Linked DNA regions of Halorhodospira halophila SL1. The protein of the gene in region 2 interacts with the protein of the main gene of each other region in a pairwise test. Links are inferred from orthologs where the notes say so. Each region holds a gene or a part of one and is shown on either strand. Other genes may lie near its edges.

The links. The genes of interacting proteins can lie anywhere in the genome.
Region 1: the proteins of dnaX (region 2) and dnaE interact in binary tests that used the Escherichia coli proteins (3 or more experiments, as listed by UniProt). The link is inferred for Halorhodospira halophila SL1 from one-to-one orthologs.

What each region holds. Positions count from the first base shown.
Region 1 is NC_008789.1:1,563,294-1,570,425, reverse strand. What follows is about bases 761-4,832. They hold dnaE (DNA polymerase III subunit alpha), read left to right. Parts: upstream 761-1,080; coding sequence 1,081-4,632; downstream 4,633-4,832. Other genes in these bases: HHAL_RS07345 (HAD-IA family hydrolase), read right to left, coding at 4,629-4,832; HHAL_RS07355 (ribonuclease HII), read left to right, coding at 761-1,017. In the rest of the region: lpxB (lipid-A-disaccharide synthase), read left to right, coding at 1-433; more of HHAL_RS07355, read left to right, coding at 430-760; more of HHAL_RS07345, read right to left, coding at 4,833-5,354; HHAL_RS12645 (transposase), read left to right, coding at 5,497-6,801; frdA (fumarate reductase (quinol) flavoprotein subunit), read left to right, coding at 6,854-7,132. UniProt on the Escherichia coli protein: DNA polymerase III is a complex, multichain enzyme responsible for most of the replicative synthesis in bacteria. This DNA polymerase also exhibits 3' to 5' exonuclease activity. The alpha chain is the DNA polymerase catalytic subunit.
Region 2 is NC_008789.1:262,497-270,171, reverse strand. What follows is about bases 2,561-5,462. They hold dnaX (DNA polymerase III subunit gamma/tau), read left to right. Parts: upstream 2,561-3,130; coding sequence 3,131-4,795; downstream 4,796-5,462. Other genes in these bases: recR (recombination mediator RecR), read left to right, coding at 5,154-5,462; HHAL_RS01195 (YbaB/EbfC family nucleoid-associated protein), read left to right, coding at 4,820-5,143; proV (glycine betaine/L-proline ABC transporter ATP-binding protein ProV), read right to left, coding at 2,561-2,583. Outside these bases: HHAL_RS01220 (glycine betaine ABC transporter substrate-binding protein), read right to left, coding at 1-167; HHAL_RS01215 (ABC transporter permease), read right to left, coding at 244-1,374; more of proV, read right to left, coding at 1,384-2,560; more of recR, read left to right, coding at 5,463-5,759; HHAL_RS01185 (histidine triad nucleotide-binding protein), read left to right, coding at 5,785-6,129; HHAL_RS01180 (HDOD domain-containing protein), read right to left, coding at 6,148-7,641. UniProt on the Escherichia coli protein: Part of the beta sliding clamp loading complex, which hydrolyzes ATP to load the beta clamp onto primed DNA to form the DNA replication pre-initiation complex.

The DNA.
Region 1 (7,132 bases), 1.3 Mb from region 2 along the record:
GCGGATCGAGGCAGCGGTGGCCCGTCACGATATCCGCCTGCGGACCCGTCTACTCGAAGGCGATACAGCCACGGCGGTCACGGCGGCGGATGTGGCATTGACCGCCTCGGGGACGGCAACCCTGGAGGTCATGCTGGCCAAACGGCCCATGGTGGTGGCCTATCGTCTGTCGCCGCTGAGCTACCAGATCATTCGCCGCCTGATCCGCGTGCCCTGGGTGTCGCAGCCCAATCTGCTGGCGGGCGAACCGCTGGTGCCGGAGTACTTCCAGTCTGACGTCGATCCGCAGATCCTTGCTGAGGCAGCGGCGTACTGGCTCGACGACGCCCCCGCCCGCCTGCAGCTGGTGGGCCGTTTTCGCCACCTCCACGAGACGCTGGCCCGGGGCGCCGATGCGCGGGCGGCGGAGGCGGTTCTCGAGGTGCTGCAGTGACCCCCTCGCGCGGTGCATGGGGGGTGGTGGGCGTTGACGAGGCCGGACGCGGACCCTGGGCAGGGCCGGTGGTTGCCGCGGCGGTGGTCCTGGCGGAACCGATCGCCGGGGTTACCGACTCCAAACGGCTTTCCGCGCGGAGCCGCGAGCGCGCTGCAGCGCTGATCCGTAGCGAGGCCGTGGCCTGGGGGGTAGGGCGGGCCGATGTTACCGAGATCGATGCCTTGAATATTCGTCGTGCCACCTTCCTGGCCATGGCCCGGGCGGTGGCCGTGGTGGCCGAGACCAGCCCGATCGCCGAGGTGCTGGTGGATGGTCGAGAGATCCCGGACGATCTGCCCGCCCCGGCGCGACCCGTAGTGGGTGGGGATGCGCTGGAGCCGGCCATCTCCGCAGCCTCGATCCTGGCCAAGACCCTGCGTGACGCCGAGATGGTGCTGCTTGACGAAGCCTACCCGGGGTACGGTTTTGGGCGGCACAAAGGGTACGGCACGGCCGAACATCGTCGGGCCCTTGAGGAGCTCGGTCCGTGCCCGATGCACCGGCGCAGTTTTGCACCGGTACGCCGGCTGCTCGGTGGCTGAGCGCCGCAGCGCTCGATCCACCGGACTCGTTCCCGACCGCCACCCTGATATCCTGACGCGACCATGAGTGAAGACCCTCCGCCCTTCGTCCACCTGCGCTTGCACAGCGAGTTCTCGCTGGTCGACGGCATCGTCCGAATCAACGAGGCGGTGTCGGCGGCGCGCGAGGCCGGTATGCCCGCGGTGGCCATCACCGATCAGTCGAACCTGTTCGGGATGGTCAAGTTCTACCGCGCGGCGCTGGCTGCCGGGGTCAAGCCGATCATCGGTGGCGATGTGTGGCTGGCGGACGACACCGTGGAGTTTGGCTACGCCCGGCTGACGCTGCTGTGCCGGGATCGCGGTGGCTACCGGGCGCTGTCGCGCCTGCTCAGCCGGGCCTATCGCGAGGGCGCCTGCGGCGACATCCCGGTGATCCGGCGGGAGTGGCTGCAGGCGGATGCTGGCGGGCTGTTGGCCCTCTCCGGCGGCGCCCAGGGCGATATCGGCCAGGCCCTGTTGCGCGGTGACGAGGCCACCGCCCGGCGATACGCCGAGGAACACCGCCGGACTTTCGGCGAGGACGGCTTCTATCTGGAGCTCCACCGGCTGGGACGGCCGGGGGACGAGCGCCACCTGCACGCCGCCGTCGCATTGGCTGCCGACGAGGATCTACCGGTGGTGGCGACCAACGATGTCCGCTTCATGCGTCCGGAAGACTACGACGCCCACGAGGTGCGCGTCTGTATCCATCAGGGGCGCACGCTGGACGATCCCAACCGGCCGCGCCACTACACCGAGCAGCAGTACTTCGCTGATGCGGCGGACATGGCTGAGCGTTTCTCCGACCTGCCGGAGGCGCTAGAGACTAGCGTCCGCATTGCCGAGCGCTGCAGCGTCGACCTGGAGCTCGACACCAACTACCTCCCGGACTTTCCGGTCCCCGAGGGGCACACGGTCGCCTCGTTCCTGCGCGCCGAGTCCGAGCGTGGCCTGACACAGCGGCTCGAGCAGCGCGGTCTGGCGGAGGATGAAGACGCCGACGAGGTGGAGGCGACCTATCATCGGCGGCTCGATCACGAGCTGGCGGTCATTGAGCAGATGGGGTTCCCGGGGTACTTCCTCATTGTGGCTGACTTCATTCGCTGGGCGCGGGATAACCACATCCCGGTGGGGCCGGGGCGCGGTTCCGGGGCGGGCTCACTGGTCGCCTACGCCTTGGGGATCACCAACCTCGATCCCCTGCGCTACGATCTGCTCTTCGAGCGTTTCTTGAACCCCGAGCGGGTGTCCATGCCCGACTTCGACGTGGACTTCTGCATGGAGCGCCGCGACGAGGTCATCGAGTACGTCTCGGATCGTTACGGCGCCGAGAAGGTCTCACAGATCGCGACCCACGGCACCATGGCGGCGCGGGCCGTGGTCCGCGACGTGGGGCGCGTCTACGGTCACGCCTTCGGTTACATGGACCGGATCGCCAAGCTGATCCCCTTCGAGATCGGCATGACGCTGGATAAGGCGTTGGAGCAGGAAGAGGACCTGCGCGCCGAGTACGACAACGACGAGAACATCCGCGAGTTGATCGATACCGCGCGCAGCCTCGAGGGGATGGCGCGCAACGTCGGTAAGCACGCCGGCGGTGTGGTGATCGCCCCCACGGATCTGACCGATTTCTCGCCCCTCTACCGGGATCCGGAGGAGCGCGAAGACGCCGAAGCCTGGAAGGTGGCCACCCACTTCGACAAGGACGACGTCGAGGCGGTGGGCCTGGTCAAGTTCGACTTCCTCGGTCTGCGCACGCTGACCATCATCGACTGGACCGTGCAGGCGGTGAATCGCATCCTCGAGCAGCGCGGTGAGCGGGCGCTGGATATCGACGGGATCCCGCTGGATGACAGTGCCACCTTCGATCTGCTCAAGCGCTGCGCCACGACCGCCGTCTTCCAGCTGGAATCCCGCGGCATGAAGGAGCTGATCAAGCGGCTCCAGCCCGACAGCTTCGAGGATATCGTCGCCCTGGTGGCGCTGTTCCGGCCCGGGCCGCTGCAGTCGGGTATGGTGGATGACTTTGTCGAGCGCAAGCACGGCCGCTCGGCGGTGGCCGGCTACCCGACCCGGGAACTGCACCACCCGGATCTGATGCCGGTGCTCCAGCCCACCTACGGCGTCATCCTCTACCAGGAGCAGGTGCAGCGGATTGCCCAGGTCCTCGCTGGCTACAGCCTGGGGGAGGCGGACCTGCTTCGCCGCGCCATGGGCAAGAAGAAGCCCGAGGAGATGGCCAAACAACGGGCCAAATTCCTCGAGGGGGCCCAGGCCCGCGGCCTCTCCGAGGGTCACGCCACCGGCATCTTCGACCTGATGGAGAAGTTCGCCGGCTACGGCTTCAACAAGTCGCACTCGGCGGCCTATGCGCTGCTCTCCTATCAGACGGCGTGGCTCAAGTGCCACTTTCCCGCGCCGTTCATGGCCTCGGTGCTGTCCTCGGACATGGACAACACCGACAAGGTGGTGATCTTTCTCGACGAGGCCCGGGCCATGGGGCTCGAGGTGCTGCCGCCGGATGTCAATCGCAGTGACAAGCCGTTCCGGGCGGTGGACGAGCGGACCATCGTCTACGGTCTGGGGGCCATCAAGGGGGTCGGGGAGTCGGCGCTCGATGCGGTGCTCGGCGAGCGCGATGCCCATGGCCCCTTCGGCGATGTCTTCGACCTGTGCCGGCGGGTGGACACCGGGCGCGCCAACCGCCGGGTGCTGGAGGCCCTGTGCCGTTCCGGGAGCCTCGACAGTCTGGTCCCCAACCGCGCCACCGGGATGGCGCAGATCCCGGCCGCGCTGGCTGCTGCCGAGCAGGTGACGCGGGATCAGGCGGCCGGGCAGACCGACCTGTTCGGTGGTCCCGCCGAGGCGGTGATCGCCCCAGGCGGGGCCGGGGAGGAAGTCGCCGAGGAGCCCGAGTGGCCCGAGGAGGAGCGCCTGGCCGCCGAGAAGGCCACCCTCGGCCTCTTTCTCACCGGCCACCCGATCGACCGCTACGAGCACGAACTCCCTTACCTGGCCACCGATCGCTTGCAACGTCTGGCCAGCGGCGCCGGCGGTAGTGGCGGGGATGGGAACGGCGGTCGGGGGCGGTCGGTGACGGCTGCCGGGCTGGTGGTGGCGTTGCGCGTGCGGAGCACTTCCACCGGGGGCCGCCTGGCGACCCTGACTCTGGACGACCGGACCGGCCGGATCGAGGTGGTGCTGTTCCCGGAGGCGTTCAGCAAGAATCGCCACGCCTTGGAGAAGGACGCGCTACTGGTGGTTCGCGGAACGCTGGATTACGACGACTTCAGCGGCGGCTACCGGATCACCGGGGAGGAGGTGCTGGACATTGCCCAGGCACGGGAACGGGCGGCCGGACGGTTGGTGATCCCGGTGAGCGCAGCGCACGCTGCCAACGGGCTGGTGCCGCAACTGCGCCAGTTGCTCAGCAGCCACGCCGGGGACAGCCCGGTCCACGTCGATTACCGTCATCCGCGGGCCCGCGGGCGGGTCGTCTTCGGTCGCAACTGGACGGTGACGCCCAGCGATGAGCTGATCAAGCGGCTCGAGGCCGTGGTCGACGGACGGGTCGGGGTCGAGTACCCCCGCTAAGCGCCCATACTGTGGACGGCGATCAGGTCGTCGATTCCCATGGGGACGCCCTCGGGGCCATGGTCCAGGTCGTCGATGACTGCCGCGGCCCCGGTGAAGTCGTCGTCCCGGGTCCAGAGGTTGTGGGTGATCAGGGTGGGGATGCCCGCCGCACGCGCAGCGCGCAGCCCATTGACTGAGTCTTCCACGGCCAGGGCGGCGCGGGCCGGAAGCCGGAGCGACCGCAGCGCCGCCAGATAGGCCTCGGGGTCGGGCTTCTTGGCGGCTACGTCGTCCCCACAGATGTACACCTCGAAGACCGATTGGAGCGGGGCGGGCAGTACACCGTTGAACAAGGCCTCGACGTTGGCGCGGGCGCTGGTTGTGACCACGGCGAGGCGGATGTCGCGTTGCCGGGCCTCGGCGATGATCCGCTCGATGCCGGGGCGGGGTGGTATGCACCCGGTGCGCAGACGCTCGGCATAGAAGCGATTCTTGGTCTCGTGTAGTTGCCGCGCCAGCGCGTCGATGTCCCCGTGCCCGGCGGGAGGCGGCTGTTGGCTCAGGGCGTCGCCGAGCCGCTCCCGGCCTCCGGGGACGGCGTTGAGTAGGCGGCGGTAGGTGTTCTCATCCCAACGGTGCGGTAGGCCGAAGGCCTCGAAGGCGGCGTTGAATGCCGGTAGATGGCCCGCCCCCTCGGTATCGGCCAGGGTGCCGTCGACATCAAAGAGCAGCGCTTGCATGTGGTTTCCGGTCTCCAGGGTGTCGGGTCCGTGGCGGCGCCAGCGTTATCATCTTAGGGTTCTTGACCCGTCCGGGAAAACGGGCTGGAGTAACCCCGTCGACGGACTCGCCGTATCCGCATGATCCGGAGGAAAGCATTGCATGGCTGAGGGTCGCCCGAAATACTCGCCGGAACTTCGGCGCAAGCTGGTCGAACTGGTCGAGGCGGGACACACACCGCAGGAACTGGCGCGCACCTACGAGCCAGCGGCCAAGACGATCCGCCGCTGGTATCAGGAGGACCGACAAGAGGCCAGCGAGCGAGGCAGCGGAAGCGCCAGCACGGGCCGCGCCGGCAAGGCAGGGAAAAAGCGTGGAGGAGCCACAGGCGCCTCGGCGTCCTCGGGCCGTTCCGGGGAGCAGGGGGGCGCGGCGAAGACCCGGGGTAAGCCGGGGAGTAGCAAGGGGCGCCGGCTCGCGGGCAAGCGGGTCCTGGAGAGCCCGGCGCCGGAGGCCGATGCCGGAGGGGCGACAGCGGAGTCCATCGAGGCCGAACAACCTGAGGAGGCCCTCCCTTCGGTCACCGGCGAGGTGATCGTCGAACCCGAGCCCGAGGTCGTCGTCGATGAGCAGCGCGATCCCGCGGATGAAGCGGAGGGCGCAGCCGACGCGGAGATGGATCCGGAGGAGCTGCTCGAGATCGGCCTCGAGCGTGCCGACCGGGGAGACGCGGTGTACGACTCGGAGGGCCCCGAGGCGGCACTGCCGCTCTATCAGGAGGCGCTCGATCTCCTCGATGCGGCGATCAGTGCCGGGGTCGGAGGGGATGCTGCGCGGCGCGATTGGGGCATTACCCTGGAGCGCTTCGGTGATGCCATCTTCGAGGTCGACGGAGCGGGTGCCGCCCGGCCCTGCTACGAGGCGTGGTGCGATCTGGCCGAGGCCCTGGCCACCGAGCATGCCACGGCCCAGTCGCTGCGGGACTGGAGCGTGGCGCTCGGTCGGTACGGCCAGGTGGTGCTGGTCGAGAAAGGGCCCGAGGCGGCGCTACCCTACTATCAGCAGGTGGTTGAACTGCGTGAGGACATCGTCCGCGAGCGGCAGAGCGCGGACGCCTACCAGGACTGGGCGCTGGCCCTGGAGCGCTATGGCGCCGTGCAGGAGGCGGTGGAAGGGCTGGCCGAGACGGTTGAGACCTACCGCCATGCCCTCGAGGTCCGCGAGGCTCTCGCCGAGCAGCACGATACGCCGCAGGCCCGTCGGGCCCTAGGGGTGGCCCAGGAGCGCCTGGCGATGGCGGTACTTGCTGCCGACGGAGCCGAGGCCGCCCTGCCGTACTTCGAACAACTGGCGGAGCTCTTCACCGAGCTGGCCGAGGAACTTGGTACCGAAGAGGCCGACGCCGAACGGCGGCAGGCCGATACGATGCTCGGCAAGGTGCAGATGGCGGCGCTGGACCTAGAGTGATTCGGCCCGTGGCGGGTGACAGCCGAGCGGGTCCGGGAGCGCAGGAGGTGCGTTGGAGACGATAGAATCGATCGATTGCGACCTGGTTGTCGTTGGCGGGGGCGGTGCCGGGCTGCGCGCCGCCATCGCCGCGGCGGAACAGGATCCCGGGCTGCGCATCGCCCTGGTCTCCAAGGTGGTGCCCATGCGCAGCCATACGGTGGCGGCGGAGGGTGGGGCTGCCGGCGTGGCCCGCGAGGACGACAGTCTGGAGGGTCACTTCAACGACACCGTGGCCGGTGGCGACTGGCTCTGCGATCAGGATGTGGTCGAGCGCTTCGTCGCCGAGTGC
Region 2 (7,675 bases):
TCGACGTCGGTGTTGAACTCGCTGGTGATGACGTCCTCGGCCATGCGGGTCACGAACTCGGCGTCGGCCCAGGCCGTCCAGCCGATGCGGATCTCGTCGGCGTTGGCCGCGCTGGCCATGCCCACGGTCAGCGCCGCGGTGGCGGCAGCGGTGGTCATGCGTTTCATGGTGTTGCTCCTCTGCTGCTTCCCTTGAAGTCGGCCCGTCGGGCACCCGTCGGGCACCCGCCGGGCGGTTGGGCGCTCAGCCCTGCTGGGGCTGTTGCGCCGGGTCGCGCTTTTGACCGAAGAACCAGCGCAGCAGGGCGCCGTAGTCGCGGCCCTTGCCGCGCTGACGCTCGCCGAAGCTCTGGCTGATGCGGTCGAGCAGGATGGCCAGGAAGACCACGGCCAGACCGCCCTCGAAGCCGAGCCCGACCTGCAGGCGCTGGATGCCGGTGAGCACCGTGCCACCCAGGCCACCGGCGCCGATCATGGAGGCGATCACCACCATGGACAGGGCGAGCATGATGGTCTGGTTGATCCCGGCCATGATCGATGGCGTGGCCAGCGGCAGCTGGATCTTGAACAGCAGCTGCCGCGGCGTGCAGCCGAAGGCCTGGCCGGCCTCCACGTGCTCCTGGCTGACCTGGCGGATGCCCAGGTTGGTCAGGCGCACCGCCGGCGGCATGGCGAAGATCAGCGTGGCGATGGCCCCCGGCACCGTGCCCAGTCCGAAGAAGATCGCCGCCGGGATCAGGTAGACGAACGGCGGCATGGTCTGCATCAGGTCGAGGATGGGGCGGACCACCATCTCCACCCGGTCGTTGCGCGACATGGCGATGCCGATGGGCAGGCCGATGATCAGCGCCGCGATGGAGGAGGCCACCACCAGCGACAGGGTGCGGATGGTCTCCGGCCACAGCTCCATGCTGAAGATCAGCGCCAGGGCGATGATGGCGAAGATGCCGAAGCGCCACCCGACCCGCCAGAAGGACACCGCGATGAGCAGGATCGCCAGCACCCACGGCGGCGGATACCACAAGAGCGCCTGCACGGTCTCGGAAAACAGGCCCATGCCGAACAGCGCCACCGCCACGGCGAGGCTGATCAGTCCGGCCTTGCGGCCCCAGGTGCGCCAGGCGCCGACCACCAGGAAGAAGGCGGCGATCCACAGCGGGTAGAGGAGGAGGAACTCGGTGCTGTCGACCAGAGCGCGGATGGCGCCCTCGATGCCGTCGAGCAGGGGCTCCAGGTTGTCGCTGATCCAGTCGACGCCGTCCTCGATCCAGTCGCCGATGGTGATGTTGTCCAGGATGTTCTCACTGAACCACTCGGCCGCCTGGTCCAGCGGGCCGATGGTTTCGTGTTCCTCGAGATCCGGTTGATCTTGCATGTCTGTCCCTTACGCCTGTTGGGTGCGATCCAGGGTGAGCAGCAGCTGGCTGCGCGAGAGGGTGCCGACGTAGTGCCCGTCGTCATCCACCACGACCAGCGGGTACTCGCTCTCGGCCGACGGCCCGAGCACGTCGGAGATTGCCGTGTCGGCCGGGATGGTCTGCACGCCACTGAGGAAGGCGTCGCCGTATTCGGTGCTGCCGCCGCTGCGGATGGCGTCGGTCAGGCTGTCGATGGAGACCAGGCCCTGGAAGCGGCGACTGCGGTCGATGACCACGCCGATGTCGCTGGCGTAGTGCTTGAGCCGCTCGAGTGCGGTGCGCACGTCCACGCCGGGGCGCTGGATGACGGTGACCCGGCGGCGCTCGGCGATGTCGCCGGCGTTGTAGACCTGGCTGACGTCGACGCCGTAGAAGAAGGAGCGCACGTACTCGTTGGCCGGGTTGGAGACGATCTCCTCCGGCGTGCCGATCTGCACCACCTGGCCGCCCTCCATGATGGCGATGCGATCGCCGATGCGCATGGCCTCGTCCAGGTCGTGGGAGATGAAGATGACGGTGCGGCTCTGCTCCTGCTGCAGGCGGATGAGCTCATCCTGCATCTCGGTACGGATCAGTGGGTCGAGGGCCGAGAAGGCCTCGTCCATGAGCAGAATGGTTGGATCCGTCGCCAGGGCGCGGGCCAGCCCCACGCGCTGTTTCATGCCGCCGGAGAGCTCGTCCGGGAAGCTGTCGGCGTTGGCCGCCAGGCCCACAGCCTCCAGGGCCTTGAGCGCCTTCTCGCGCCGCTCCGTCGCGCCGTGGCCGGAGACGTCGAGGCCGAAGGCGGCGTTCTCGGCAACGGTCTTGTGCGGGAGCAGGGCGAAGGACTGGAACACCATGGACATGTCGCGGCGGCGCATGTCGATGAGCTCCTGCTGGCTCATCTGCATGATGTCCTGGCCGTCGAGGTAGATGTGGCCGTAGGTCGGGTCGATGAGGCGGTTGAACATCCGCACCATGGTCGATTTGCCGGAACCCGACAGGCCCATGATGACGAAGACTTCGCCCTCGTGGATGGTGAAACTCGCTTCCCGCACACCGACGGTATTGCCGGTGCGCTGGAAGATCGCGTCCTTGTCATAGCCCTGTTTCAGCAGCTCCATGGCCCGTTCGGGTTTCGGGCCGAAAATCTTGTAGAGGTCTTCTACGACGAGTTTTTCGGTCATGCTGATCCGTCGGTTTGAATGGAGCGTGGTGCAGTTTATTTTCGGGGTGAGCGCGCCGCGGCCACTGGGGGATCAGTAGCTTGAATGGAGCCCGGGCCGGGCAGCGGCTGAATGGAAGCGGACGCCTGTGCGTCGCCTATTCGCTTGGTCATGCTTTTCAACTAGAACATGTCCGGTGCGCCCGGCGCAAGATCAGCATGTTAAAAAGCCTTGCCGGCCGTCCGGGAGGACGGGCCGATCGCCCGGCGGCGTTTGCGTCGTTCCGCGCTTTGCCTTATGCTCTTGCGCTCCAATCGTCACGGCGATTGGCGACTCAGGAGAGGTGTCCGAGCGGTCGAAGGAGCGCGCCTGGAAAGCGCGTGTACTGAAAGGTACCGAGGGTTCGAATCCCTCCCTCTCCGCCAGGCGATGGTGGCTGCACCGGTCCCCCCGCGACGAGTCGCTGTGAACCCCGTCAGGCCCGGAAGGGAGCAGCGGCAGCAGCGATCCTCGGGCGCCGGGGTGTGGCTGGTGTGGCTGCCTCCACCCAACCGGAGCCGCCGTCGGCATGACCTACCAAGCCCTTGCGCGCAAGTGGCGGCCCCGCCGCTTCGAAGACGTGGCCGGCCAGGAGCACGTCCTGCGCGCGCTGGCCAACGCCCTGGCCGACGGCCGTCTGCACCACGCCTACCTGTTCAGCGGCACCCGCGGGGTCGGCAAGACGACCGTGGCGCGCATCCTCGCCAAGTGCCTCAACTGCGAGCACGGCATCACCGCCGAACCGTGCGGTACCTGCGACAGCTGCCGCGAGCTGGACGCCGGGCGCTTCGTTGATCTGATCGAGGTCGACGCCGCCTCGCGCACCAAGGTGGAGGACACCCGCGAGCTGCTGGATAACGTCCAGTACGCCCCGACCCGCGGGCGGTTCAAGATCTACCTCATCGACGAGGTCCACATGCTCTCCAGCCACAGCTTCAACGCGCTGTTGAAGACGCTGGAGGAGCCGCCGGACCACGTGAAGTTCCTGCTGGCCACCACGGACCCGCAGAAGCTGCCGGTGACGGTGCTCTCACGCTGCCTGCAGTTCCACCTGCGCCGGCTCTCCAGCACCCTGATCCGCGATCGGCTGCTGGCTCTGGCCGAGGAGGAGGGGGTGACGGTGGACGCCGGCGCCGCGGCGCGGCTGGCCCGGGCCGCCGACGGCAGCCTGCGCGACGCCCTGAGCCTGCTCGATCAGGCCCTCGCCTTCGGTGAGGGGGCGGCCCGGGACGACGAGGTGGCGGCGATGCTCGGCGCCATCGAGCGCCGCCACGTGCTGGAGGTGCTCACCGCCCTGGCCGACGGCGACGGCGCGGCGCTGGTGACGGCGGCGCGGCACATGGCCGAGGTGGCGGCGGATTTTGACGAGGCGCTGGCCGAGCTGGTGGCCACCGTCCACAGCCTGGCCCTGGCGCAGCAGGTGCCGTCGGCCATCGGCGACGACGAGCCCGAGCGCGATCGGCTGCTGGCCCTGGCCGAGCGCATCGATGCCGAGGATCTGCAGCTCTACTACCAGATCGGCGTCAACGCCCGCCGCGATCTGCCCTACGCACCGGATCCGGCCACCGGCTTCGAGATGGCCCTGCTGCGCATGCACGCCTTCCGCCCGGCGGAGGGCGCGCCCCGGGTGGCGGCGCCGACGGACGGCGGCCGCTCGGGGACGGATGGCGGCGCCCCGGTGGCCGGCGGGGGCGGTGCCCAGGCCGGTGGCGGGCCCGCGGCGAACGCCTCGGCCGGCGTGGCGCCCCCCGAGCCGGCCGCGCCACCCCCGGGCGAGGCCGTGGGTGCGGAGGGCGCGACCGATGAGGACGCGGTGGCCCGCTGGACGCAGATCGTCGGTGGGCTGAGTGGCCCGCTGCGCATGATCGCCGCCCACTGCGAGTGGGTCGGCCGCGAGGGGGCGCGTGTTATCCTGCGCCTGGACGAGAGTCACGAATACCTGAACAACGCCGAGCGGCGTGAGCGGCTGCAGACGGCCCTCGGCGAGGCCTTCGGTGAGACGATCACCCTGCAGATCGACATCGGCCCCACCCGGTGGACGCCGGCGATGGCCGAGCGGCAGCAGGCGCAGGAGCGTCAGGCCGAAGCCGAACAGGCCCTGGCCGGGGACCCGGCGTTGCAGGGGCTGTGCGAGGCCTTCGACGGCCAGCTCCACGGCGTGCGGCCGGCGGACGGCGAAGGCAACCATCCGTAGCGACAAGGATCGAGGTAGAAGGCGATGAAGGGCGGACTCGGCAACATCATGAAGCAGGCCCAGAAGATGCAGGAGGACATGCAGAAGGCCCAGGAGGAGATCGCCGCCATGGAGGTCAGCGGCGAGGCCGGGGCCGGCATGGTCAAGGTAACGATGACCGGGCGCAACGAGGTGCGCAAGGTGGAGATCGACCCCTCGCTGTTCGAGGACGACCGCGAGATGGTCGAGGACCTGGTGGCGGCGGCGGTCAACGACGCCGTGCAGAAGGTCCAGCGCGAGAGCCAGGAGCGCATGTCGGGCATGGCCGAGGGCATGGGCCTGCCCCCGGGGATGAAGCTGCCGTTCTGAGCGGCAGCCGATGAGCGTCTACTCGCCGCGGCTGCGCGAGCTGGTTGAGGGGCTGCGCCGGCTGCCCGGGGTGGGCGCCAAGACGGCGCAGCGCATGGCGCTGCACCTGCTCCAGCGCGACCGGGACGGCGCCCGGCAGCTGGCCGACGCCCTGCAGCGGGCGGTGGACGGGGTGGGGCACTGCCCCGAGTGCGGCCTGCTCACGGAGGAAGAGCGCTGCGGGCTGTGCGCCAGTCCGCAGCGCCGCCGGACGCTGCTGTGCGTGGTGGAGAGCAGCGCCGACGTCTTCGCCCTCGAGCAGGCCACGGACTTCCAGGGGCTGTACTTCGTCCTCGGCGGGGCGCTGTCGCCCCTGGACGGCATCGGCCCGGAGGAGCTGGGGCTGGACCGGCTGCAGCAGCGGTTGGAGGCCGGTGAGGTCGAGGAGATCATCCTCGCTACCAACCCCACCATTGAGGGCGAGGCCACCGCCCACTACGTCCAGAGCCTGGCCGCCGAGCGCGGGGTGCGCACCACGCGGATCGCCCACGGGGTGCCGATGGGCGGCGCCCTCGAGCAGGTGGACCAGGGCACCCTCTCCCACGCCTTCATGGGGCGGCGGGACTACGAGGGCTGAGCATCGGCCGGAAAAGGAGACACCGATGACCGACTGTATCTTCTGCAAGATCGTCGCCGGCGAACTGCCGTCGGAGATCGTCCACAGCGGCGAGCAGGTGATCGCCTTCCGCGATCTCCACCCCCAGGCGCCGACCCATATCCTGATCATCCCGCGGCGCCACGTGCCCACGCTGCACGACCTGACCGCCGCCGACGGCGAGCTGCTCAACGAGATGTTCACCGTGGCGCGCACCCTGGCCGAGCAGGAGGGCCTGGGCGAGCGCGGCTATCGCACGGTCTTTAATTGTAAGGACGAGGGCGGGCAGGAGGTCCACCACTTGCACCTCCACCTGATCGGTGGTCGGCAGATGACCTGGCCGCCGGGCTGACCGGCGCGGCCGCGGCGGTTACAGCTCGGCGAGCCGCTGGCCGCCAAGGGCGCAGAGCCGCCGGAAGGCCTTGAAACTCGCCTCGTCGAGGGCGTTGTCGATGCGGTGGCGGTCGGCGTAGACCATCCCCTGGGGCTGGCCGCCGGCGAAGATTGCGGCCAGGAAGGCCGAGCGGCCGTCGGCGAGGGCGTGCAGGGCGGGGGGGATCCGGTGCTGGACGCGCTGGTAGCGCTGCGGCGTCAGCCACACCGCCGCCGGCTTCGCCATCAGTTCCTGCAGGAGCGAGGGGCGGGCGAGGTCCACCCGGAAGCGGTGGAAGTTCGGATCGCCGGCGGCGCCGAGGACGTACCGTCCGGCCAGGGTTTCGCCGTCGGGGAGCATCTGGGCGTAGAGCACCCGGCTCAGGCCGAGGCCTTCGTAGAGCCCGGTGACCACCAGGTTGAGGATGCAATCGCGGGGCGTGACCCGCCCCTGCCGGCGGCGCATCTGCGCCTCGGAGCGGGCGTAATCCTGCGTCTCGAGCTCGCTGCGCACCCGCTCGAACACCGCGCGGCGGGGGGCGAGGCAGACGCCGCCCTTGGCGGTGCCGTCGGAGAGGTAGGGGTTGTCCGAGGTCTCGCTGATCGGCGCGCGGGCCTCGCCGTCTTCCTCGCCCTCGGTGAGCAGCGGGGCGAAGGTCACGGGCTTCCAGGGCAGCAGCGCGGCGGCCTCGGCAGCGCCGGCGGAGATCTCGGCCTGGGTGGCCTCGTGGTCGAGCTCCAGCAGCTCCGAGAGGGCGTCGAGCAGGGGCGGCATCTCCGGGTGGCGCCAGCCCTGGCGGGCCAGGGCGGCCAGGCGCGAGGCCAGACCCACCGCCCAGCTGCGCGGCGAACGGGTGTCGGCGGCCAGCGCCTCGCTGGATTCGGCCACCAGGCCGGGTAGTTGCCACTGCTGGGCCAGGGCCAGGTTGAGCTCGCCCAGGGAGAAACCGAGGGCGACGTACTCGGCCTCCGAGGCGTAGGCCGGCTCCGGGGCCATCTCGTGGATGGTGCGCATTACCTGCCCGTCGTCGTGGCTCCACATGACCAACTCGGCGGTGTGGCGCAGGAGGGCGGCGGTGTAGACCTCGTTGGGGAGTAGGTCGGCCAGCTGCCACGCCCAGCGCCGGGCCTGGCAGGCGGCGTGGATGGCCCGCTCGCAGGTGAACAGGTAGCCGCGGTAGTTGGCCCGGGTCAGGGCCTGCTCGGCCTGGGGCAGGCCGTCGGCCACTGCGCGGATGTTGCGCACCCCGCGCAGCAGCACGGCTTCTTCCATGCTGTGCACGCCCGAGTCGAGGTGGCGCGAGGCGTGGGTGTTGACGTCGTGGATCAGCCCCAGGACCAGGGCCGGGTCCACATAGATCTGTGCGGCCAGGTCGCGGGGCGGCAGTTCGTAATCCAGTGTGTGCCGGGGCAGGCGCGGTAGCCGCGGCCCGCCGATGGCCGCGACCCAGTCCTCCAGCCGCTGCCGGGGGTGTTCAAAGACTTTGTCCATGGCGCCATTGTAGGGCCCTTGGGCGAGTCCGGGA